DNA from 2 places in the Paenibacillus sp. FSL H8-0260 genome. Region 2 is predicted to be linked to the other one. Evidence: predicted binding sites of a transcription regulator. Region 2 holds the regulator's gene; the other holds the start of a gene.

Region 1 (12,035 bases), 2.1 Mb from region 2:
GATAATTTCACCAAGGACCTTAAAGCACGTGCTGAGATGTTGTCTATCCTGACTGCTGATAAATTTGGTAGTGAGGCTGGAACGGCTGATGAGGAAACGGCTGTGGAGAGTCTGCGCGGGATGGTCAATAATCTGTACATTAACGGGGCCGAGATTCAGGTACTGGATGCCAGCGGCAAAATCATCACCACTTCTGTTCCCTCGCAGAATGACTATGTCGGGCAGCGTAACACCCAGACAGTTGTGAATCGGGCCTTGCAGGGCATCAGTGATAACGAGGAATATATTATTGCGGATGATAATGTGCGGAAAAAGGTTGTGGCTAAGCCTGTGCTCTCGGGGGACAAGGTAGTGGGCGCAATCTATATTGCTGCTGACATGAAGGATCTATACGCCACGATGGGCCGGATCAATAGTGTATTTATCTCAGGTTTGCTGTTAGCTCTAGCGTTAACGGTTGTTTTATGCGTCATTCTGGCGCACACTATCACGCAGCCTATTAAGGAAATGACGAGGCATGCTACGGCGGTCGCTGAAGGCCGATTCAATCGTAAAATGCCCGTATTGGGCAATGATGAAATTGGACAACTCAGTCAGGCGTTCAATTATATGACCGGTAGATTGCGGGAAGCACTCTCGCAGAATGAAGAGGAGAAGGAGAAGCTTACCTCTATTCTGACGAACATGAGTGATGGTGTTGTGGCTACAGATGAGAACGGAGTAGTGATTCTGATGAATCGGCGGGCAGCGTTGATGCTCGGAAATGAAGGTCCGTTGCCGGAAGGCGCTCCTCTAGATAAACTGTTGGGCTTAGATTACGAACAAAGCGGATCCCTGGCTAAAGGCAATGCCCAATCTGCAATGCTTCATCTGACCCATATGGGTGGAGAAGATTCTAATATTGTAAGAGTGACGTTTACTCCGATTCATCGTCGTGAGGGTGGCATTGCCGGCACAATTGCTGTGCTGCAGGATGTCACCGAACAGGAGAATCTGGAGGAATCACGCCGGGAGTTCGTGGCGAACGTTTCGCATGAGCTAAGAACACCACTTACCACTATTAAAAGCTATGTTGAAGCACTGGATGATGGAGCACTTGAAGATCCGCAGCTGGCGGTTCGGTTTGTTGGGGTGATTCGCAACGAAACGGAACGGATGATTCGTCTGGTTACGGATTTACTGCATCTTTCCCGTCTGGATTCCAAGGAAGCTCTTCTTCGAATTCAGCAGACGGATATTACCGAGATGCTGGAGGATGTGGCGGATCGTTTTTCTTTTCAAATTCGGCAAAAGCGTATCGATATCAGTACAAGGGTCCGCAAAGATGTTACTACGGCGTGGCTTGATCGTGATCAAATCGACCAGGTCTTGGGGAATTTGGTCTCCAATGCGCTAAAATATACGCCAGAAGGCGGTACAATTGAATTGGAAGCGTTGAAGAATGAGGATGGAATGCTCTCCATTTCTGTACGTGATTCGGGGATAGGGATTCCGAAAAAAGATATCGAGCGGATCTTCGAACGATTTTATCGCGTGGATAAGGCACGTTCGCGGAACATGGGAGGCACTGGACTTGGCCTTTCCATTGCCCGGGAAATTGTGAAGGCACATGGAGGCTCCATTTCCCTGCAATCCGAGCTAAATGAAGGTTCAAAGGTAACCTTTACCCTGCCTTTGAACGAGCAAAGGGGGAGTGAGGCGTGAAGGAACGAATCAAATCATGCATTCTAGCCTTGCTCGTGCTCGGAAGCCTGGTTGAAAGCTATTATTTGATCTACCGCTTGCCTGGTGCTGATTCTGCGGTGCTTTCTGAGAACCTGTATGTGAAGACAGATAATATGGGTCCGGAAGAGAAGGTAGAGAACCTGTTATACCCTGACAAAATGATCATCCATATGGGGGAAGGCAAGCATACGCTTTTTTATCCGGACTCTACGTTCTATAGCTTGATCATGAATCGCTTAAAAGGTCGTGGCTTTGAAAGCTTTCAGCGGCACTCGGTACAGGATTATGATTGGGATAAGATCCGCAATGAGAATCCTGGGATTGAGCTTTCGTTCGGAGCGGGCATTCCGGTAACGTTATTGCAGCGGGTGATGCAGTTATCGCCAGATTCCCTTTTTGAAGGAGAAAGCATCGATCGCATTTGGATCTATAACATTAAGAACGATTCCAAGGCCCATGCTATTTTCTTCAGTACGAGAGGCGACATCATATACGAAGCGGCAAAAGCGGATTTAACGGTTCAGGATGTGCAGCAGCATGTTGATTTCGGTAAGAATTGGACGCCTTACAAGACCGTAAGCGGGGATTATTATGTGCCAGACAGTAAGATTTCTCTGGTTCAGGTAGACATGCCTTCCGGGATGTACACCATAGAGCAAATGCAGAGTAATCTTTTCTTCGATGTTGGAAGTACTAGATATATCCGGGAGAAAAACGGCTCGGAGATTTATACGGACAGCAAACGAAGCCTTCAGGTGGACCAGGGTAAGAACTGGATGAGCTATAGCGACCCTGCGGCTCTTCCAGCTGGAGAAAGTACCCCTGCCAAGGATGCTTTGGAAGCTGTAGAATTTGTGAACCAGCATGGCGGATGGAATGGGACTTACCGTTTGGAGGCTACAGAGGAAGGCAGACAGGAGAGAAAGGTCTCTTTTCAACAATATTATGGCTCCTACCCGTACGGCTCCTATCCGATAATGAGCCATTCATCATTACAGTATGGTGTAATAAATCTGGAACTGCAGCAGGGAACAGTATCCTCTTATGAACGTTCTCTAATCTATATAGATGAAAGTAAGGCCGTAAAAAAGGTAGTGGAGCTATCTGGAGGTGCGGATCTGGAGTATAGGTTGTCTCTGGTCAGTAAAACTTCGGCAGTGAAGGATTTAACGCCTGCTTATGTGCCTGAGGTGAAGGAAGATCATCTGGAGCTGATACCTGTCTGGAAAGTTACACTTAGTGATGGCAGCGTGCTTACTTTGAATTAATGGGCAAGTGGTTCATATAACAATTAGGAGGTTCGGGTATGGATTGGGGAAGAGCTAAAAATGTACTGATTTGCGCCTTTTTAGGTCTGAATCTGCTGCTATGTTACCAGCTGTGGGTCGATTTGCGCGATCAGGTTAGTGCTAATCTTGATTTTACTTCCCTGTCTGCTGAGACCCAAGCCGTAATGGAGCAGAAAGGGATTCGTGTATTGTGTCCCATTCCGGCTTCTACCCCGCAGCTTCCTAACATTACTTATCGTTATTCTGCTGAAGAACAGACTGAACCACCAATTAAATTAGATGTACCTATAGACAGCAAGCTGATCTATTCTTCCTTCTCAGAGCTTAGCAAGGCGCTTGAAGATAAGATTCCTGACATTTCCAATTATCGCTTTGATTCACAGGAAAGTGAGGTTGGGAAGTTCGTTCTTCATCCGCTGGTTCAAAATCAGTGGTCGTTGTTCCGTGTTAGGCTAGAGTTGATTAACAGTGATCAAAAAATCGTAGCTTACCGCTGGCCGAAGATTGAAATAGGGACAAGCAGCAGCGATAAAGAACAGAAGGTGCTTCCAGCATCGCAAGCACTTAGTAGTTTGATAGAGAAGTATTTCCCGGCAGATTCCGTAGTGAAGGAGATTGAGCTGGGATATTACGGTGAGCTGTTCAACTCGGAAAGTCAGGTAGCTTCGCCGATGTGGCGGTTTATGCTGGAGAACGGCAATGCCTATTATGTGGATGCTATTAGTGCGGACATCATCAGTCCTAAGACAACAGAGTAGAAGGAGTAAGGAAAATGGGGATTTCATTTACAGTACTGTCCAGTGGTTCTACCGGCAATGTAACGGTGGTACGAAACGGGGAGACAACACTTATGATTGACGCAGGTTTTAGTGCCAAGCGGATCGATGAGCTGTTGGCCATGCGTGAACTAACGGGTAATGATATAGACGGGATTCTAGTTACACACGAACATTCCGATCATATCAAGGGACTCGGGGCCATGGCCCGTAAATACGATCTTCCGATTTATGCGAACACCAATACCTGGGGAGCTATCGAGAAGGGAATTGGTAAAATACCGGAGTATAACCGTATGATCATGGAGTCTGGCCAGCACAAGGATTTCGGCAGTATGCGAGTAGAATCCTTTGCGATTTCTCATGATGCAGCGGAGCCAGTGGGTTACAATTTTTATGATGGAAAAGAGAAGTTATGTGTAGCTACAGACCTGGGCTATGTTAGTGATAAGGTAAGAGATGCAATTTCAGATGCAGATGTATTGGTGCTGGAGGCGAATCATGATATCGAATTGCTGAGAATGGGACGTTATCCGTGGAATACGAAACGGCGCATCCTAGGCGACATGGGTCACCTTTCCAATGAGGCAGCTGGAGCTGCGCTTAGCGAAATTCTTACAGGGCGGACTAAACGGACCTATTTGGCGCATTTAAGCCGGGATCACAATATGATGGATTTGGCAAAAATGTCAGTACGCGGCGCAATGGAGGATCGGGGCTGTTTTTTCAAAGATAGTGAGTTCAGACTGTGTGATACGTATTATGATCAACCTACGCCATGGGATAAGCTGAGCCAGTCATAAGCTGATCAAGTTCAGCGGTCTTGCGATCTAATTCTTGGCGGGAGATTAGACCTTTTTCAATCATCAATTCGATCATTGCGCTAAAGGCAAGGGTCATGTGGTAGTGTTCATCCTTTAAGTCACCAAGCTTACCGATAAACTCGACTAAATCCATACTTGTTGAAAAAGAACTCATAATTAATCCTCCTTTAATAGTGTGAATATATAGTGTAATTAGAACTGAAAACTGTAAAAAATTCGCAGGTGTTTTAGCTGAGGAAAATCCCGAATTGCAGGTTGCCTGTGATACAATTAAAAGCGTGATGAGCAATGCTAAAATTTTAGGGACACTTCTATTTTATTGTAGTCTTTTAAGTTGCAAAATATTCCTAATAGAGAAGATATATTAAAAGATTATCATAATCTAACGATTGACCGAAACTCTTGTGGGGTTAATGGATAAAGTGAAACTTTTTAGTGATATTTGGAGTCTAATGGTTACAGAGGTTTGGTTCGGACGTGGTTGCTATAGGTTCAGGTCTTACCAACAGTGAACGCTTGGCAATAGAAGGGGGAGATTTTCGGTGGGATTGTTTGATGATGATTTCTATTCAACTAAAGTTTCGCGGTCCAGAGGGGATGAAGCATCAAAGGGATCGTTTGCTAATCGTAGACATTCTGTACGCAGATCGCGTAAGGGTTTATCTACCTGGCAAATATCCGCCGTTTGCTCCTTAGTCAGCGCTGTGGTGGCAGTTTTGTTATTCAGTATGTTTACAGGCCAGATGAGTCATGAGACTGCTCAGAAGCCGGTTGTAGCAACTGGAAATGTTGCCCCAAGCAGTAGTGATCCATTTGACCGGATTATTCAAGCTGCTGCCACGGTTCGCCCTGCAGTAGTAAGTATTATCAATCATAAAGAAGATAATGAAGAATTAAACATTCTGGATGAGTCTGCACTAGGCTCAGGAGTGATCTATAAAAAGACAGGGAATAAAGCATTTATCATTACCAATAATCATGTCATCGAAGACTCCGGTAATCTCGAAGTGGTTACAGTGAACGGAGAGACTCGTAAGGCAACACTCGTTGGAACGGATAAAGTAAGCGACATTGCGGTACTCTCTATTGATGCCAAAGGAATCGATACCATCGCGCAGCTCGGTGATTCCTCTAAGCTTCGTCTAGGTGAAACGGTCATTGCTATCGGTAATCCGCTAGGACTTGGTGATACATTGACCTCGGGGATTGTTAGCTATACTGAACGGATGGTTCCCGTATCCCTTAATCAGGATGGAGTATATGACTGGGAACAAGAAGTGATACAGACCGATGCGGCGATTAATGAAGGAAACAGTGGCGGCGCATTAGTGGATCTGGATGGCAAGGTCATTGGAATTAACACAATGAAGATTTCAGATACGGGTGTAGAGGGTCTGGGTTTTGCAATTCCTGCGAATCATGTGATAGATATCGCTAATGAGCTGGCTGAAAAAGGACATATTGCCCGTTCGTACTTGGGTGTATATTCAGTTGATTTGAACAATCCGTACGTTCCACTAGCAGAAGATCAACGCAATGAATTGAACCTGCCGAACAGTGTTAAGGATGGAGTAGTTGTTCTAGAAGCCGTTGGCCCTGCGAAGGAAGCTGGACTGCAATTCAATGATGTCATTACCAAATTTAATGATCAATCAATCATATCTACCCTTTCTCTTCGCAAGTACTTATATAATCATACGAAGATCGGTGATGATCTGAAAATTACTTACTATCGAAACGGCGAGGCCAAACAGGCAACAGTTAAACTTCTTGAAAAACCACAGGAATAATATGCTGGAAGTCGGTATATAATGATATAGCAGTTACGACAAGTAGAGCGGACTACCCCTTCGATTCCGAGGGGGTACCTTCTTGAAAAAGCGGATAAAAGTAACGTTTTTGGAAAAGCTATTTTTCTAAAACCATGATAATTATGCCAAATAAAGGATCTATTTAGGGAATAAACACTAAGTGGCAGCCCTTACATTGGAAGGTAATACTTATTAGGGCAAAAACGGATATATTCGGATGCTTGCTTGCCTTTGCTAATCAGGTGTGGTAATATGATATCAATCATACATTTAGTCCCTAATTCTCGCATTGAAAAGGGCTGTCATATTTGGTAATACAACCTTTTTCAATGTGTGAATTTTTTCTTTGTTTGAAGATAAAAAGAACATATTAATTTAAATTTGTGGAGGTAACACACATGCAAACAGGTACAGTTAAATGGTTCAACGCAGAAAAAGGATTCGGATTTATCGAAGTTGAAGGCGGAAGCGACGTATTCGTTCACTTCAGCGCAATCACTGGCGACGGCTTCAAAACTTTGGACGAAGGCCAACGCGTTGAATTCAACGTTGTTCAAGGCAACCGTGGACCACAAGCCGAAAACGTTGTAAAACTGTAATAATAGAAGAAACCGTCCCAGCTTGTGAAAGTTGGGACGGTCTTTTTATATCTAGTTACTCACTATTGACTTACAGGATGGGAGGAACGGCAATGAACTACCGGAAGAAACCTTTGGAAGAAATACCGGAAGAAAATACCGCAATTTGGGCATGTACCAATGAGGGATGCAACGGATGGATGAGGGATAATTTCGCATTTGAACATGCGCCTTCTTGCCGTCTATGTGACTCTCCAATGGTTCGCAGCACGAAGATGCTACCCCAATTGCTTAATTCGAATGGCGATCTCAAATCGCTGAAGAAGGGTATTTCCATCTAACCAATACCTAAATGAGTCAAGCATTTAATAGAACGACGAACCACTCAAGACGGGTAAACCGTCTTATTTTTTTTGCTTTCTTTATGCTAAATTGTGATCTTTGTCACAAATCATTTGAATTTCACCGTTAAATGACTATCTTTATGTGACATTTATCACAAAAAGAAGTTTAAATTTTTGACAGAATATAATTAACGAAAAGGGGAGAAGGAAGGGACAAATATGGATACAGTAATGCTGTCGCGTGTACAATTTGCGTCGACGACAATATTCCACTATTTCTTTGTACCGGTATCAATCGGACTAGCGCTCTTGATTGCAATCATGGAGACAATGTACGTTAGAAAAGGTAATGAAGAGTACAAAAAAATGGCGCAGTTCTGGGGAAAGCTATTCCTCATCAATTTTGCAGTAGGGGTAGTTACAGGAATCTTGCAGGAATTTCAGTTCGGGATGAACTGGTCCGATTATTCACGTTTTGTTGGTGATGTATTCGGGGCTCCGCTTGCAGTTGAGGCATTGGCAGCCTTTTTTCTGGAGTCTACTTTTATTGGGATATGGATATTCGGCTGGGATAAGGTGTCCAAGCGAGTACATTTACTGTCCATCTGGCTGGTAGCATTCGGTACGATGTTATCTGCATTCTGGATTCTAGCGGCTAACTCTTTTATGCAGCATCCTGTGGGTTTTGAGATAAATAATGGACGTGCAGAAATGAATGATTTCTTCGCGCTTATTACGAACGGACAATTGCTGGTTGAATTCCCACATACAGTACTGGCTGCTTATGCAACAGGTGCTTTTCTTGTAACTGGTATTAGTGCTTATAAAATATTGAAGAAACAAGAGGTTTCTTTCTTTAAGAAGTCTTTTCAGATTGCAGCCATCGTAGGGATTATTTCTTCTATTGGTGTAGCTGTTGCTGGTCACGCCCAAGCGCAATATTTGGTTGAAACTCAACCAATGAAAATGGCAGCTTCCGAAGGACTGTGGGGTAAGAGTGGTGACCCGGCACCTTGGACCGTATGGGCAAACATTGATCCAAAGAATCAAATTAGTAGTGGAGAATTTCAAATTCCTTATATGCTGAGTTTCCTTTCATACAGTAAATTTTCCGGTGAAGTTAAAGGTATGCTTGAGCTGCAAGCGGAGTATGAGCAAACCTATGGCCCCGGTGACTATATTCCACCTGTACGTACGACATTCTGGAGTTTCCGGATCATGGTTCTAGCAGGAACGTTAATGATTGTATTGGGAATGTACGCTATGTACTTAATGTGGCGCAAAAAAATGGACCGTCCGAACACTTGGTTTATGCGGTTTATGTTATGGGGCTTGTTGCTTCCTCCGATTGCGAATACAGCCGGTTGGGTTATGACCGAATTCGGGCGTCAGCCATGGACGGTATTCGGACTGATGACAACGGAAGACAGTGTGTCGCCTAATATTACAAGTGGTCAAGTTCTGTTCTCCGTGATTTCTTTTACAACGATTTATTTAATTCTAGGATTAGTGTTGGTCGGATTGTTTATTAAAGTGATTAAAAAAGGTCCTTATGCGATGGATAACGATCACGGCGATTCGAATGATCCATATAACGAGGAGGGTTCCCATGATATCTCTTAATGAATTGTGGTTTGTGCTGATTGCAGTTCTGTTTATAGGGTTCTTCTTCCTGGAGGGTTTCGATTTCGGCGTAGGGATGGAAACACAAATTCTCGCTAAAAATGATACAGAGCGCCGTGTTCTGATTAACTCGATCGGACCCTTCTGGGATGGGAATGAGGTATGGCTTATCACAGCTGCGGGTGCAATGTTTGCGGCTTTCCCGGAGTGGTATGCAACGCTGTTTAGTGGATTCTATATTCCTTTTGTATTTGCCTTATTAGCTTTGATAGCGCGTGGTGTCGCTTTTGAATTCAGAGGTAAACGTGATTCATTGGCTTGGAAAAGAACTTGGGATGCTTGTATCTTTATCGGCAGCTTCCTTCCACCATTCCTCTTGGCAGTAGTATTTGCAAGCTTTATCAAAGGGTTGCCTATTGATGGGGATATGCAAATGTATGCAGGGTTCACAGATATCGTGAATGTGTACACTGTAGTAGCAGGGCTTACTGTTGTCCTTCTGTGCCTGGTGCATGGTCTTATGTTCACAACGCTGCGTACAGTGGGTGATCTACAGGTTCGCGCTCGCAAGTTGGCTCAAAAATTGCTAATCCCACTCGCAGCTTTATTTACTGCTTTTGTGATTATGACTTATAATATGACGGATATTTTCGAGCAACGTGGAACGATTCTTATGATTATTGTAGCCCTGGGAGTTATCGCCTTTGTACTGTCCGGTTACTTCATGACGAAGAAGAAGGATGGCTACGCTTTTGGAATGACAGGAGCGGTAATGGCGCTTTCGGTAACTTCTATCTTTGTAGGATTGTTCCCGCGTGTTATGATTAGTTCAATTGATCAAGCTTTTAATTTGACGATCACCAATGCGGCTTCGGGCCATTACTCTTTGAAGGTAATGACGATTGTGGCACTGACTATCCTTCCGTTCGTATTGGGATATCAAATTTGGAGTTACTTTGTCTTTCATAAACGGGTTCACGAGAAGGAGCATCTTGAATACTAATGGATAAAAACTTGCTTGGGTATAAAGGAGTTAAGCCAGTCTTTCTGATTGTAGGCTTCCTTACCCTGGTGCAAAGCTTGTCCATACTTCTGCTGGCTAAATCGCTGGCAGAAGTCATCTCTGCGCTATTTGCGGGAGAACCTCTGAAGGAACAATGGGGCACTGCGCTATTGTTCCTTCTTGCATTTCTTGTGCGCCATGCTTGTGCTATGCTGATGAGCCGTGTCTCTTACCGCTTCGCGGAAGCAACGGGCAGCACTATGCGGAGGGAAATGATGGACAAGCTCTTCCAGCTTGGCCCTAGAATGGTGGGCGGGCGTGGAACCGGGGATCTTGTTACACTAGTGCTGGAAGGCGTAACTAAATTCCGCACGTATCTGGAAGCGATCATTCCTAGAATGGTAGGGATGTCTGTTACACCGATCTTGGTGCTTATTTACGTCTTTACGATGGACACTACGAGCGGGATTATTCTTACGGTAACTATGCCGATTATTATTGTTTTTATGATTTTGATTGGGATGACGGCCCGTAAGCAAATGGATCGGCAATTGAAATCGTATCGTACATTATCTAATCATTTCGTAGACTCATTACGTGGGCTAGAAACATTAAAATTTCTAGGACGCAGTCGTAGTCATAGCGACAGCATTGCTACTGTCAGCGATCGTTATCGCTCGGCGACCATGCGTACGCTGCGAGTGGCCTTTTTGTCATCGTTCGCCCTGGATTTCTTCACTATGCTGTCAGTAGCTTCTGTAGCGGTAAGTCTTGGTTTGCGGCTTGTAAATGAACAAATGACATTGGTTACGGGCTTAACGATTCTAATCTTGGCTCCGGAATATTTCCTGCCTGTCAGATTGGTAGGTTCAGATTTCCATGCTACTTTGGATGGGAAAGAAGCCGCTGAAGCAATGAAGAGCATTATAGATCAAGATGAGGTGAAGGCTGAAGTAATCGTCCCTAACGGTGATCTATCTGTCAGTTCTGCAGCAAAAACATTGGAACAAATATTCACTTGGCATGAGAATAGCGTGCTCACATTAAATGACGTTAGCGTGAAGTATGAGGAAGCAGGGCTTTCTTCGCTGGAAGCGCTGAACCTGCAATTTAAAGGAGCTAGCAAAATTGGGATTATCGGAGAGAGCGGGGCCGGTAAATCTACTTTAGTGGATATATTAGGGGGCTTCTTACACCCTACTTCAGGAAGTATCACGGTTAACGGTACTACGGTTAGTGCATTAACGGATGAGGCTTGGCGAAAACAGACCTCGTATATCCCGCAGCGTCCGTATATTTTTAGCGGTACGTTAGCTGATAATATACGTTTTTATTACCCTGAGGCTTCTATGGAGGCTGTTGCCGCGGCAGTGAAAGCTACTGGTTTATCGGGTTTGGTGGATACTCTTCCGCATGGCTTAGATGAGATGATTGGTGGCGGCGGCCGTTCGTTCAGCGGTGGCCAGGAGCAACGGGTGGCATTAGCCCGGGCACTGCTTAGCAGCCGTCCGATTATGCTTCTAGACGAGCCAACGGCGCATCTGGATATTGAAACGGAATATGAGCTGAAGGAGACGATGGTGCCCCTTTTTGAAGGAAAGCTGGTCTTTCTGGCTACCCATCGCCTGCACTGGATGCTCGATATGGACATTATTGTAGTAATGAAGCAAGGCCAAGTGGCAGAAATCGGTACCCATCAGGAGTTACTTGCCCGCAAGGGTGCGTATTATGAGTTGATTGGGTCGCAATTGGAGGGAATCCATTGAAACGTGAAGGATGGTTTGCTCCCTATGTATCGTCGTATTTTTGGCGTTTTGTGCTAATTATTGTGCTTGGGGCGTTGACGATTTTTACTGCCTCTTCATTGATGTATACTTCAGGATTTCTGATCTCAAAAGCGTCTACACCAGTCGAAAATATCCTGATGATCTACGTGCCGATTGTTGGTGTACGTACGTTCGGAACAAGCCGGGCAGTCATTCACTACGTGGAACGGCTGATTGGGCATGACACCATTTTACGGATTCTTTCTAAAATGCGTGTGCGCCTGTACAATATTTTG
Region 2 (12,035 bases):
GTCTTGATCCACCCAGCTGGAAATCGTCTCACATTCCATTGGAGACAGCGGGCGCCCGAATTCCTTCTCGAAAATACTGAATAGATTCCGGCTTTCCTCTTTATCTCCAAGAGAAGAAGGAGATATGGGGGGAGTTCCGAATCCTCCACCTGACGCAGCAGCCCGGGGAGCTGATGTTGCATATGCCCCCTTGTCCTTATCTTGCTCATTTTCTTGTACAGCTGTCGCAAGATAAGCACCTAGCTTTCCATATAGCCCTGAGAAATTGTAGCGTTCATAATGGATATCTCTTAGCTCATCGTTGTCTCCATCGATGCTAATGAAACCCTCCTTCATGAGCTTCTGCAATTCTCCGGCCAGAACGGAAATGCTACGACCAGTTACGACCTGAAGCTCCTCCAGAGAAGGGAACTCAATCCCTTCCACTTGCCTGAAGGAGAGCAGATGAATCAGCAGCATGGCTTCACTTCCGCTTAAATTCAGCTTCCGGTAATACTTCAGTAAAGCGTAAGGTATGACGGCCATTCCGTTCTCCAGACCGAAGGAGACGCCTTCGCTCCAGGTACTCCATGTCTTGCCGTCCATGTGCTTCCCCCTTTGTTCAAATCCTAAGAACTTATGGGTAGAGGCGGTACAGTGTACGTGGGAATGGAATAGTCTCACGTACATGGTCAAGACCACAGATCCAAGCTACAGTACGCTCAAGCCCAAGTCCAAAACCGGAGTGAGGTACAGATCCGTAAGTACGCAGATCCATGTACCATTTATAAGAATCCATCGAAAGATTGTGCTCTTTATAACGCTCTTCAAGCAGCGCAGGATCATCGATCCGCTGTGAACCCCCAATAATCTCTCCATAACCTTCAGGAGCGATCATATCAGCACACAGTACGACTTCAGGACGATTTGGATCCGGCTTCATGTAGAACGCTTTGAATGAAGCAGGATAATGAGTAATAAATACAGGTTTATCGTATGCTTCAGCGATTGCTGTTTCATGAGGTGCACCAAAATCATCACCCCAAGCAATATCTTCAAAGCCTTTATCATTCAAGAACTTGATCGCATCGTCATAAGTAATGCGTGGGAATGGTGCTTTGATATTCTCCAGCTTGGAAATATCGCGGCCTACCGCTTCCAACTCCGCACGGCAATTCTTCAATACGGATTGCACTACGAAGCTAATAAACTCTTCCTGAACCTTCAAGCTTTCTTCATGATCTGTGAAGGCCATTTCCGGCTCGATCATCCAGAACTCGATCAAGTGGCGACGAGTCTTAGATTTCTCCGCACGGAAGGTGGGTCCAAAGGAATATACACGGCCCAGTGCCATAGCTGCAGCTTCCATGTACAATTGTCCGCTTTGGGTCAGGTAAGCATCCTCATCGAAGTATTTCGTGTGGAACAAGTTAGTAGTTCCCTCTGCTGACGTTGGCGTCAGAATCGGAGGATCCACCTTTGTAAATCCGCTCTCGTTGAAGAACTGTTGGATTGCCCGGATAATCTCCGCACGAATAACCAGAACAGCCCGCTGCTTCGAGGCACGGAGCCAGAGGTGACGGTGATCCATCAAGAAATCAACGCCATGCTCTTTCGGAGTAATTGGATAATTCTCTGTAAGGTGCAGAACTTCAATTCCGGTAACAGTCATTTCAAAACCGGATTGACTGCGAGGCTCCTCACGAATAATACCGGTCACATACAATGAGCTTTCCTGTGTGAGGCTCTTAGCTGCATCCCATACCTCTTCAGGCACTTCTGATTTCACTACAACTCCCTGAATATAACCTGTACCATCGCGAAGCTGCAGGAACTGAATTTTACCACTGGAGCGCTTGTTGTTTACCCAACAACCGATAACAACACTTTCTCCAACATGTTCATTCACGTTCTTGATTACACTCTTGTTAGCCATGCCTTCAATCTCTCCTCTAATTTAGCCGTTAATTCCTTGCACAATACGGTTTGTATCACGTGCGATGACAAGTTCTTCGTTAGTCGGAACTACAAGCACCTGCACTTTGGAATCTACCGTAGAGATACGACGCGGGTCGCCGGAGCGAACTTTATTAGCTTCAACATCCAACTCAATACCCAGGAACGTAAGGTTATTTAGCAGTTTCTCACGTAGCAATGAAGCATTTTCACCAACACCAGCAGTGAATACGATAGCATCTACACCGTTCATAGCAGCCGCATAAGAACCGATATACTTGCGCAAGCGGTACTCATACATTTCAAAAGCTAGCGTGGAATTAGGCTCACCTTTTTCCATACCCTCAATAATATCACGCATATCACTGCTTACGCCCGAAATTGCTAGAAGTCCACTATGTTTGTTCAACATGGAGTTAACTTCTCCTACGGACAATTCTTCCTTGTTCATCACGTAAGGTACAATTGCTGGATCAAGATCACCACTGCGAGTCCCCATCATCAAACCTTCCAGAGGAGTCATACCCATGGAAGTATCCACAGACACTCCATCTTGAACTGCAGTTACACTACCTCCGTTACCGATATGACAAGTAATGATCTTCAGATCTTCCAACGGACGCTCCAAGTACTCCGCAGCAGCTTTGCTTACGAAGTCGTGTGATGTACCGTGTGCGCCATAACGACGAACTTTATATTTATTGTACAGTACTCTAGGAATCGCGTACATATAAGCTTTTTCAGGCATTGTTTGATGGAATGCAGTATCGAATACAACAACCTGCGGTACACCCGGCATATTTACTTCAGAAGCCGTAATCCCCATCATTGCTGCTGGGTTATGCAGGGGTGCAAGGTCAAACAATTGACGAATTTTAGTCTTGGCATCAGCGTCCACAAGTGCGGAAGCTTTGAAGAATTCACCACCATGTACTACACGGTGACCCACAGCATTGATTTCTTTAATGGATTCAATAACGCCATGCTCTTTATCCGTTAGGCAAGCTAGAACTTTACGAATCGCTGTGTTATGCTCCAAAATTTCACTTACTTCTGTTACTTCAGCTTTACCAGTAGGTTTATGGTTCAGAATGGAGGAATCCATCCCGATACGTTCCACCAAACCTTTAGCCAAAACGGATTCATCAGCCATATTGTACAATTGATATTTTAAAGAAGAACTACCGGAGTTAATTACTAGAATATTCATATACGGTCACCATCCTTGTCGTACTGGAAGAAGCCTTCGCCTGATTTCATACCCAATTGTCCTGCACGCACCATCTTCTTAAGGATCGTGGAAGGACGATATTTCAGCTCACCATATTCACGGAACATATTTTCGAGTGCAGCAAGAACCGAATCCAGACCAAATCTGTCAGCCATTTCAAGCGGTCCATATTGGAATTGATAACCAATACGCATAGCATCGTCAATATCCTGTGCGGAGGCAACGCCCTCTTGCAGTACATGCATAGCTTCGTTGATAAACAAGCAAATGAGGCGTGATGTTACAAATCCTGGGGATTCATAAATCATTACACCTTTTTTCTCAACAATTTCATCAACAAAGGATTTTGTATCTTCAAAAGTAGCATCTGAAGTTTTCAGACCGCGTACAATTTCAACAAGATCCACTTTAGCTACAGGGTATATGAAATGCATTCCGATCACGCGTTCCGGATACATTGTAGAACTTGCAAGTTCAGTCAAGCTAAGTGTTGACGTATTGCTGGCAAGAATAATGTGGTTTGGACATACTTGATCCAGTTGATTCAATATTTTTTTCTTTTCTTCTAAATCCTCAACGATTGTTTCGATAACCATGTCACAAGAGCTCAGCTCTGCGAAATGTGTCACTTTTTGAATGCGGCTAAGAATCAGCTTTTTCTCAGCTTGAGTGATCGCCCATTTCTCCAGTTGCTTATCTAGACTTGTCTCGATCATTTCGTAGGAGTAGTCCAGTTTCTCAGGGGTTTTCTCCACCAGCAATACATCCAGGCCCTTGGCTGCCAGCATTTCGGCAATCCCTTGTCCCATTGTGCCACCGCCGATGACACCAATTTTCTTGAAATTCATAAAAAAGTCTCCATCCTTTCAGGTATCTATACTTTTGTATTGTACCTTGTCTGTCGCAAAAATTTATAAAGCCCGACATATAATGATATCTTAGCATGCCTGAAAAGTAAAAAAAAATAACCAGCATAAATATTTATGCTGGTAAACGCACGCTGTCACGAAATTGACATCGAAATTGCTCTCCAGAGAGCACTTCTTCCTTCATTAAAATGTCAAGGGAGTAATCAAATACATTTCGTTGCTTTTCAAGGTGGTCGTGAGTACGTACCATCAATTCATCCAATATTTTACTGTTTTCCTTCATAAGCTCTTCAGTGGTAACCATTTCCAACTTGGCGATACCCAACGAAGTCAATCCGGATTTCATCATGGTTTCGACAATATTCAGGGCCTGATCAAAATCGCCACGCGAACCTGTGCTTCGTCCGCCATAATACATTTCTTCTGCAGCCGCTCCACCAAGTGCGATCATAATCTGATCTTCTAGATAATCTTTGGTGTACAAATACTGCTCTTGCTGAGGATTGTGACGTACATAACCAAGGGCTTGCCCCCGCGGAGTCAGCGTAACCTGACTAACACTTCCCGGACGAAGCAGTTCTGCCATAATGGCATGTCCCAATTCGTGGATTGCCACCCGTTTTTTCTCTTCGTGGTTAGTTTCTCTGTCCGTTTTTTCCCCCATCATAACCTTGTCAATCGCCATCGACAGATGCCGCTGCTCAACCTCTGTCAATTCCTCACGCATCATATAAATTGCTGCCTCATTCATAACACTTTCGAGCTGAGCACCGGAAAAACCATAGGCTTCTTCGGAAATTTTGTCGAGGTTCACATTGGCATGAAGCGGCTTATTTTTGGCATGTAATTCGAGAATCGATCTGCGGCCTTTTTTATCAGGCATGTCCACTTGAATATGACGGTCAAACCGGCCAGGACGCAGCAATGCTGAATCAAGCATTTCTTTACGGTTAGTGGCTGCTACCAGTAGAATGCGTGGTGTTTCGTTGTTATAGATCCCGTCCATCTCAGTCAACAGCTGATTCAAGGTCTGATCATATTCTCGTTGCTGTCCGCCTTCACGCTTACCGCCAATTACGTCAATTTCATCTATGAAAATAATAGCGCTTTGCTTGTTTTCCTTAAGGGCGCGGGTACGGGCATCCTTAAACAAATCGCGGATACGGCCGGCACCGACACCTACGTACATTTCTACAAACTCACTGCCTGATGCTGCAACAAATACAGAGTTCGTATAATGTGCTGCTGCTCTAGCCATAAGGGTCTTACCTGTTCCTGGAGGGCCTGTAAGCAGAATCCCTTTCAAAGGCCGAATCCCGAATTTGCTGATTTCCTCATGCCGGATCAAAAAATCCAACGCTTCACGAAGCTCCTGTTTTGCATTGTCTTGCCCGCCAATTTCTTCAAAAGTAAGCTTTGAAGGTCCATCCTTCTTGCGTTTCTTCCCGGCACCTGCATTTACCGCAAGTCCGCCTCTTAAATGAGCAATGATAAGTAAAGCCGTGAGCATCCCAGCAGCAATTACAATCGGGAATATATTAATGCCTAGAAAAGCCATGAAAATAAACAAGACAGGAACAAATCCGATTAGAATTTCTTTAAGGTATTTAGGCATTATTCCATACCCCCAATGTCGCAGGTTTTCGCGGCAAAATAATAAATTTGCTTTCTTTTCCATTACTCAAGCTTACATAGACATTATTGTCGTCAATTTCTGTTGAGGCTATCACATTTTTATATTGCGGATATTGCGCTTTGAGTCCATCAAGTTCTGTGGGTATAAGTGTATATTTACGGCTCTCCATGGCTTCAGCTACAGAGAACATCGCTTTATCCCAGTATTCATCCAGCAATTCACTGGAGTTCTGTTCTACATCAAGTTTTAGTGTACGTCCATCAATCATCGATTTTCCTTCTTGGGAGACGTACTGAACCAGCTCACGTAATTTCGTGCCTGGCTGGAGATCAAGTTTCAAAGTGACCTCATTGCGGTTAATACTGATATGAGAATTATTGACGCCCTCATATTGAGATACAATCTTCTGAAGTGGTTCCTGCATTGCAAACTGACGATACAAAAAGAAGCCACCAAACAATAGAGTAGCCGACAGTAGAGACGTTATCAGCACAGGTACAAGACGTAATTTCAAGAAACGTCCTCCTCTCAAAGATGACAAAATATAAAGCTCATTATAATAATTTATAGCTACTTGAGAGCTCATCAGAGAGACTGAAGTCTCTTATTGCTGTTCTAATTACAAGTAGTAGTATATCACAGGTGTATATACTAATTTCAAAATAAATGTGAATATATTTAAAATTTAATTTTTTAAATATTTCCATCAATACCAAATAAATTCCTCACTTTCGACAAAACCGGCCTTGATTTTTAATCAATCGGCCTATTTTCGTATGTGAATTTAAGAGAATATTCGATGATAACCACCCATTCAGTATATCACTTAGTATATCACTTTTGTACATCAAATAAATGTAAACAAGCGAACTTATTATAAGTTCGCTTGTTTACTATGACACCCTTAATTTCCTTATGTTCAGCTTAACTTTTAGGTAAACTGTAACCTTCGCCCATTCGGGACCCATCCGAAAAGCGATAAAATTGATAATAATACCGACCGCTCTGTTTATAAAAAAGCTGCCAAGCATACTCTCCGTTATATACTCCCGGCAGCAAGCGTTCAATCGTTATGTCCGGAAGATCAGCTTTGATAATGCCGCGTATTTGGGCTTCCGAGGTTCCTTTACTTAGTTCCTCAGCAAACACTGCGTCGTCGCCTTCAGCAAATTTTCCATCTACCGTAAAGCGGACCCAGACCATAAGAGCAGTCCCGGCTTCATTTTTCCCTGTTAATACCCAGTACACTGCATTTTCATCCCAAACCGATTTTTGTGCTTTGGTTACCTCTGTTAGACCCGCTCTGGTTTTGGCAACATCCTTAGCGATATCACGCTCGTTCCATTGATCTTTCATAATATAGGCATAGAACTGGATAAGTCCAAACCCCAGGAGCAGAATCAGAACTGACCCCAGGAGGATCCATTTTTTCCTTTTCTTCAAGGTACAGCTCCCTTTCTAGTAATATATCTTTTTTGATTATATAACACACCCGCGTGTTTATCCAAAATTTCATAATTTTCTAGGTTTCCCAGCCTTAAAAATACACAAAAGGCCGCAACTTTTGCTAAAAGCAAAAAGTCGCAGCCTATTATTTATTCGTTATTCTCCAGACTTAACGCTTCAATAAACCTTCGAAGGCTTCTTGCGCTTTACGCCGGATAGCTTCCTCATCCAGGGTTAAGCATTGTCCATGCTTGATGACCTGTTTACCATTCACCCACACATGCTCAACATCCTTAGCGCTAGCAGAGTAAACCGCATGAGACAACAGATCTGTGTGTGGCAGCAAATGCGGCTGATCGATATCAATAGCAATGAAATCTGCTTTCATCCCTACAGCAAGTCTGCCTACATTATTTAAAAAGATGGACTGCGCGCCATATTCTGTAGCCATACGCAGAGCCTCTGGAGCTGGAACAGCCGTTGGATCACCGCTGACACCCTTATGAATGAGAGCTGCAAGCCGCATCTCTTCAAACATATCCAAGTTATTGTTGCTTGCCGCGCCATCCGTGCCAAGAGACACCTTCACACCAGCTTTTAGAAGATCAGTAACCCGAGCCACTCCGCTAGCCAACTTCAAATTACTGCCCGGATTATGAGATACACCCACATTATGGCGAGCCAAGATCTCAATCTCTTCATCATTTAAATGAACACCATGTGCAACTATCGAGGGACGTGTGAACATGCCAAGCTTCTCTAAGTGAGCTACAGGACGCAACCCGTAATCCGCCACATTTTGTTCCACTTCACGTTTCGTTTCGGACATATGCGTATGCATCGGTAAATCCAGATCATGCGCTGCCTGCACGAACTTAACCAGGAAGTCCGGAGGGCAAGTATAAGGGGCGTGCGGCGAGATCATAGTAGTAATTCTGCCTTCAGCCTTTCCATGCCAGTTACGGGCAAAAGAAATCGCTTCCGCAAGCTTGTGATTCTGTACATCCTCTGGACATAACCCGATCACACCACGCATCAATACGGAACGGATACCTGATAACTCAGCTACCTCGGCTACTCGGTCCATATGATCATACATATCGAGGAAGGTCGTAGTTCCACCCTTCAGCATTTCCAATACAGATAAGGAGGTTCCCCAGTATACATCATCACCGGTGAACTTTTCCTCCATTGGCCACATCTTCTCCTGAAGCCACACTTGTAGCGCTAAATCATCTCCATATCCACGCAGCAAAGACATCGCCGCATGACCATGTGTGTTTACAAGTCCAGGCATGAACAGCAGACGGCTGCCATCAACCACTTGCACTCCAGCTTCCATCTGAGGCTCTTCTTTTCCTATGTAAGTGATTAAATCATCTTCAATAGTCATATATCCACTCAGAACCGGCTCATCCGTTCCCGGAGTCAGAAAATACCCGCCCTTAATTATCGTTTTATTGTTGTTCATGTTCGCTTTCTTCCTTTCCATCCCGCAAGTAATAAGCAAGACTTTGCAGATCAGTTGTAAAATCAGCTGCATGCACCCGGATATTCGGTGGTGTCTTCAGAATCACAGGGGCAAAGTTCAAAATCGCTTCAATCCCAGAAGAAATGAGAATATCTGCTACATTTTGAGCTTCTGAATCAGGTACGGTAATAATGGCAATGCGAATACCTTGCTCACGAATCGTGCTGCCTAGTTCATCCATCGGTTGCACAGTAAGGGAGTTGATCTTACGTCCAACCTTAGGAGCGTACGAATCAAATATAGCCGTGATTTTCATAGTATCTTTAAGATATGCATTGTAATTAGACAAGGCATGTCCGAGATTACCTGCTCCAACTAAAGCTACATTAAGCTGTTGATCCAGCTTCAGGATATGACGGATTTTCTCAATAAGATACGTTACATCATAGCCGATACCTTTTCTGCCGAAGTCACCAAAATATGCTAAATCCTTACGAATCTGTGCGGGATTAAGATCAAGCTTTTGTCCAAGTTCCTGAGAGGAAACTGTTAATATTTCGCGATTCTGGAGATCATTCAAAAAACGCAAGTACACAGGCAGTCTGCGAACAACGGCTTCTGATATTTTATCCGATTTCATATTTTTCCTCCTAAAAATAGTAATGTTCTTGTGAAAATCCATATTCAAACGTCTACCTCTCCTTATTAAGGACGGTACTGTAACACACCGCCCTTAAGGATAAGGAGGAGCTAAACTGAAGACGAGCGTTTTAAGAAGCGCCGCCATCCTCTAGCCATTCCGCTATGCGAGGGACCATTTGATCAGTAAGCATATGCTCCATTTTGGGACCAGGCAATGAATAAAGGAAATACTTCCCGTAATGAGATTCAATAACCCTTGTATCATAAACAATAACTATTCCGCGATCCTGCGCCGTGCGAACCAGTCTTCCGAATCCCTGCTTAAAACGAATAACCGCTTGAGGAACAGATAATTTCATGAACGGATTCTTCTTCTGGGCCTGTAATAACTCCGACTTCGCTTCCGCCAACGGGTGATTCGGCGGTTGAAACGGAAGTCTCACGATGGCCAGGCAAGTCAGTGCTTCACCTGGAATATCTACACCTTCCCAGAAGCTGCTCGTCCCCAGCAATACGGATGCTGCACTGTCCTGAAAGCGGCGGATCAGCTTGCTCCGGCTGCCACCTTCCACGCCTTGACCAAGCACCGTAATCTCTTGTGAGGCTAAAGCCTCTTTAAGCGGATCATATACCTGACGCAGCATTTTATAAGAAGTAAACAGAACCAGCATCCGCCCACGTGTTGTTTTAGCAGCTTCCGATAATGACTGTACGAGTGTATCGACAAATCGAGCATCGCCCACACTGCCCTTCACACTAGGAAAATCACGCGGTATAACTAACAGTGCCTGCTCGCGATACTTAAAGGGAGAAGGAAGAAGTGAGGTCATTAGACGTCCTTCTTCCGCAGCTTCGTTAAGTCCGAGATTATCAATCATAAATTGAAAAGATTTATCTACAGACAGCGTCGCCGAGGTAAGCACGATGCTTTTTTTCTTATCGAAGAACAACTCTTTAAGCTGGCTGCTAACATCCACAGGGACAGCATACATCTGCAGTGATTTGCTGCGGTAATTCCCATTTGCCTCCAGCCAATATACTACATTATCGTCATTCAGCCCCATAAAGAATCTTACTTGCTCACGGATGGAAGCCAAATCCTTAAATAAACCGCTAATATCAGTAACAAGACTGTCTGCTGAGGATTGGCTTTCCTGGTCGCGCATCTCGTTAAGCATTTTATCACCCTTACGGATGATGTCGCTTAACGTCAGATTCATAGTGTTCTCTAGTGCAACCAATTCATCCCAATCCTTCGGCTTACGGGCGGGAATCAAACGCATAACCAGTTGTCCCGCTTCCCCTGCCCCTGCATCACTGCGTTCCGGCAAAAGGCTGAACAGCTTGTCGCTGAGTGCATCCCAGGTTTCTTTGACGGTAAGCAGATCCGGGTAGATCCGATCGATGACTCCGCTCCATTCTGAAGCCTCTTCACTGCCTGACGACTGTAATATCTGGCGCAGAGCAGGAAGCTGTCCGTTTCGGCTATCTTTATACAGCCGCGATAATGTGTGTGCCACAGTGAAATGCTTCATATGCATGCCAAGATGTTTACCAGCCACATCTTCTAAATGATGTGCTTCATCAATGACAAGATGCTCGTAAGCCGGAAGCAGCTGGTGCCCAGCCTTAACATCTGCGAATAGCTTGGAGTGGTTCGTAATAACCACGTCAGCAATCCCAGCTTCATGCTTGGCCCTATGATAATAACATTTGCGGAACCAAGGACAAGAACGGCCCAGACAGGAATCGGTATCGCTTGCCACCGTCTCCCAGAAATCACCGCCCCGGCCGCTTAAATTCAGCTCTTCATCATCCCCTGATTCACTTTGAGTGAGCCATACAATCATCTGAGCGGCAGTAAGCGCATCTTCCCTTGGGCTTATAAAGTCCTTTTTATTAATTTTATGCTCAAACTTACGCAGACACAAATAATGCCCTCTTCCCTTAAAAATAGCAGCTTTAAACGGAAAAGGAACTACCTGCGTTAACAAAGGGATATCCCGCTCGCGCAATTGGTCCTGCAGATTAATGGTATGAGTGCTGACCATGACTTTTTCATTGGTGCGAACGCTTTGATAAATGGCAGGCAACAAATAACCGAGCGATTTACCGGTTCCTGTGCCCGCTTCGATCAGTAGGTGTTTGTCTTCGGCAAGTGCCGTCATCACCTCATTGATCATAATATCCTGAGCTTCCCGGCTTTCATACTGCGGTAATGTGTCTTTAAGTCGTTTGGTTACTTCGTCCATATAATCAGTAAAAGATAAATTCGCTAGCGGATTCTCAGCATGCTCATCTCTAGGTGGCGCTAACTCCGTCCAATCTCCTACTGCAAGCGCTAATTGACGATAGAAAGTCAGATCACCTTCGGGCTGTAGCGTCTCCGCTTCCCGCTCTCGCAGCAGACCATCAAAGTACCAGCCCAGATCACTATCCTCTTCGGTAAACAGCTCACAGAGTCTCTGGATCGTAAGCAGCGGCAGCTCGTAGAGCTCCTCAAGACATTTCAACAGCACTAAAGCAGTCGCAAGTGCATCACTATCTGCCTGATGCGGATGATCATGTGTCACTCCAAAATGAGCACTGACAGAGCTTAGTTGATAAGATGTGAGCGAAGGAAAGCAAATTTTCAGAAAATCAATCGTATCCAAAATCCGCCCTTGAAATGGCAAATAACCACAACGATCTAAAGCATTTTGTAAAAAATGGAAGTCGAAAGCGACATTATGCCCTACAAGCACAACATCATCCAAGAGCGGAACAAGCTCCATCATCATCTCATCCAGCTCAGGCGCATCCTTA

What was found. The regulator Rex, encoded in region 2, represses fermentation and respiration genes when NADH is low (regulators of the CRP and FNR family bind a similar motif). The targets are predictions, from matches to a motif close to TTGTGAAATATTTCACAA.
Region 1: a site for Rex is predicted at 7,488-7,505, ahead of MHI51_RS30335 (cytochrome ubiquinol oxidase subunit I). Genes of this name have one in related genera too.

Annotation. Positions count from the first base shown of each region.
Region 1 covers NZ_CP150298.1:6,829,047-6,841,081, reverse strand. Annotated here, with positions in the region: gene walK (cell wall metabolism sensor histidine kinase WalK) at 1-1,704, shown strand, start outside; gene MHI51_RS30370 (YycH family regulatory protein) at 1,701-2,993, shown strand; gene yycI (two-component system regulatory protein YycI) at 3,032-3,772, shown strand; gene MHI51_RS30360 (MBL fold metallo-hydrolase) at 3,787-4,593, shown strand; gene MHI51_RS30355 (hypothetical protein) at 4,562-4,768, opposite strand; gene MHI51_RS30350 (S1C family serine protease) at 5,157-6,404, shown strand; gene MHI51_RS30345 (cold-shock protein) at 6,824-7,024, shown strand; gene MHI51_RS30340 (cold-shock protein) at 7,117-7,344, shown strand; gene MHI51_RS30335 (cytochrome ubiquinol oxidase subunit I) at 7,567-8,970, shown strand; gene cydB (cytochrome d ubiquinol oxidase subunit II) at 8,957-9,973, shown strand; gene cydD (thiol reductant ABC exporter subunit CydD) at 9,973-11,739, shown strand; gene cydC (thiol reductant ABC exporter subunit CydC) at 11,736-12,035, shown strand, end outside.
Region 2 covers NZ_CP150298.1:4,682,897-4,694,931, forward strand. Annotated here, with positions in the region: gene MHI51_RS20855 (DnaD domain-containing protein) at 1-585, opposite strand, end outside; gene asnS (asparagine--tRNA ligase) at 617-1,915, opposite strand; gene MHI51_RS20865 (acetate/propionate family kinase) at 1,937-3,145, opposite strand; gene MHI51_RS20870 (3-hydroxyacyl-CoA dehydrogenase family protein) at 3,142-4,014, opposite strand; gene MHI51_RS20875 (AAA family ATPase) at 4,148-5,650, opposite strand; gene MHI51_RS20880 (hypothetical protein) at 5,643-6,185, opposite strand; gene MHI51_RS20885 (DUF5590 domain-containing protein) at 6,596-7,114, opposite strand; gene MHI51_RS20890 (amidohydrolase) at 7,287-8,588, opposite strand; gene MHI51_RS20895 (redox-sensing transcriptional repressor Rex) at 8,575-9,228, opposite strand; gene dinG (ATP-dependent DNA helicase DinG) at 9,359-12,035, opposite strand, start outside.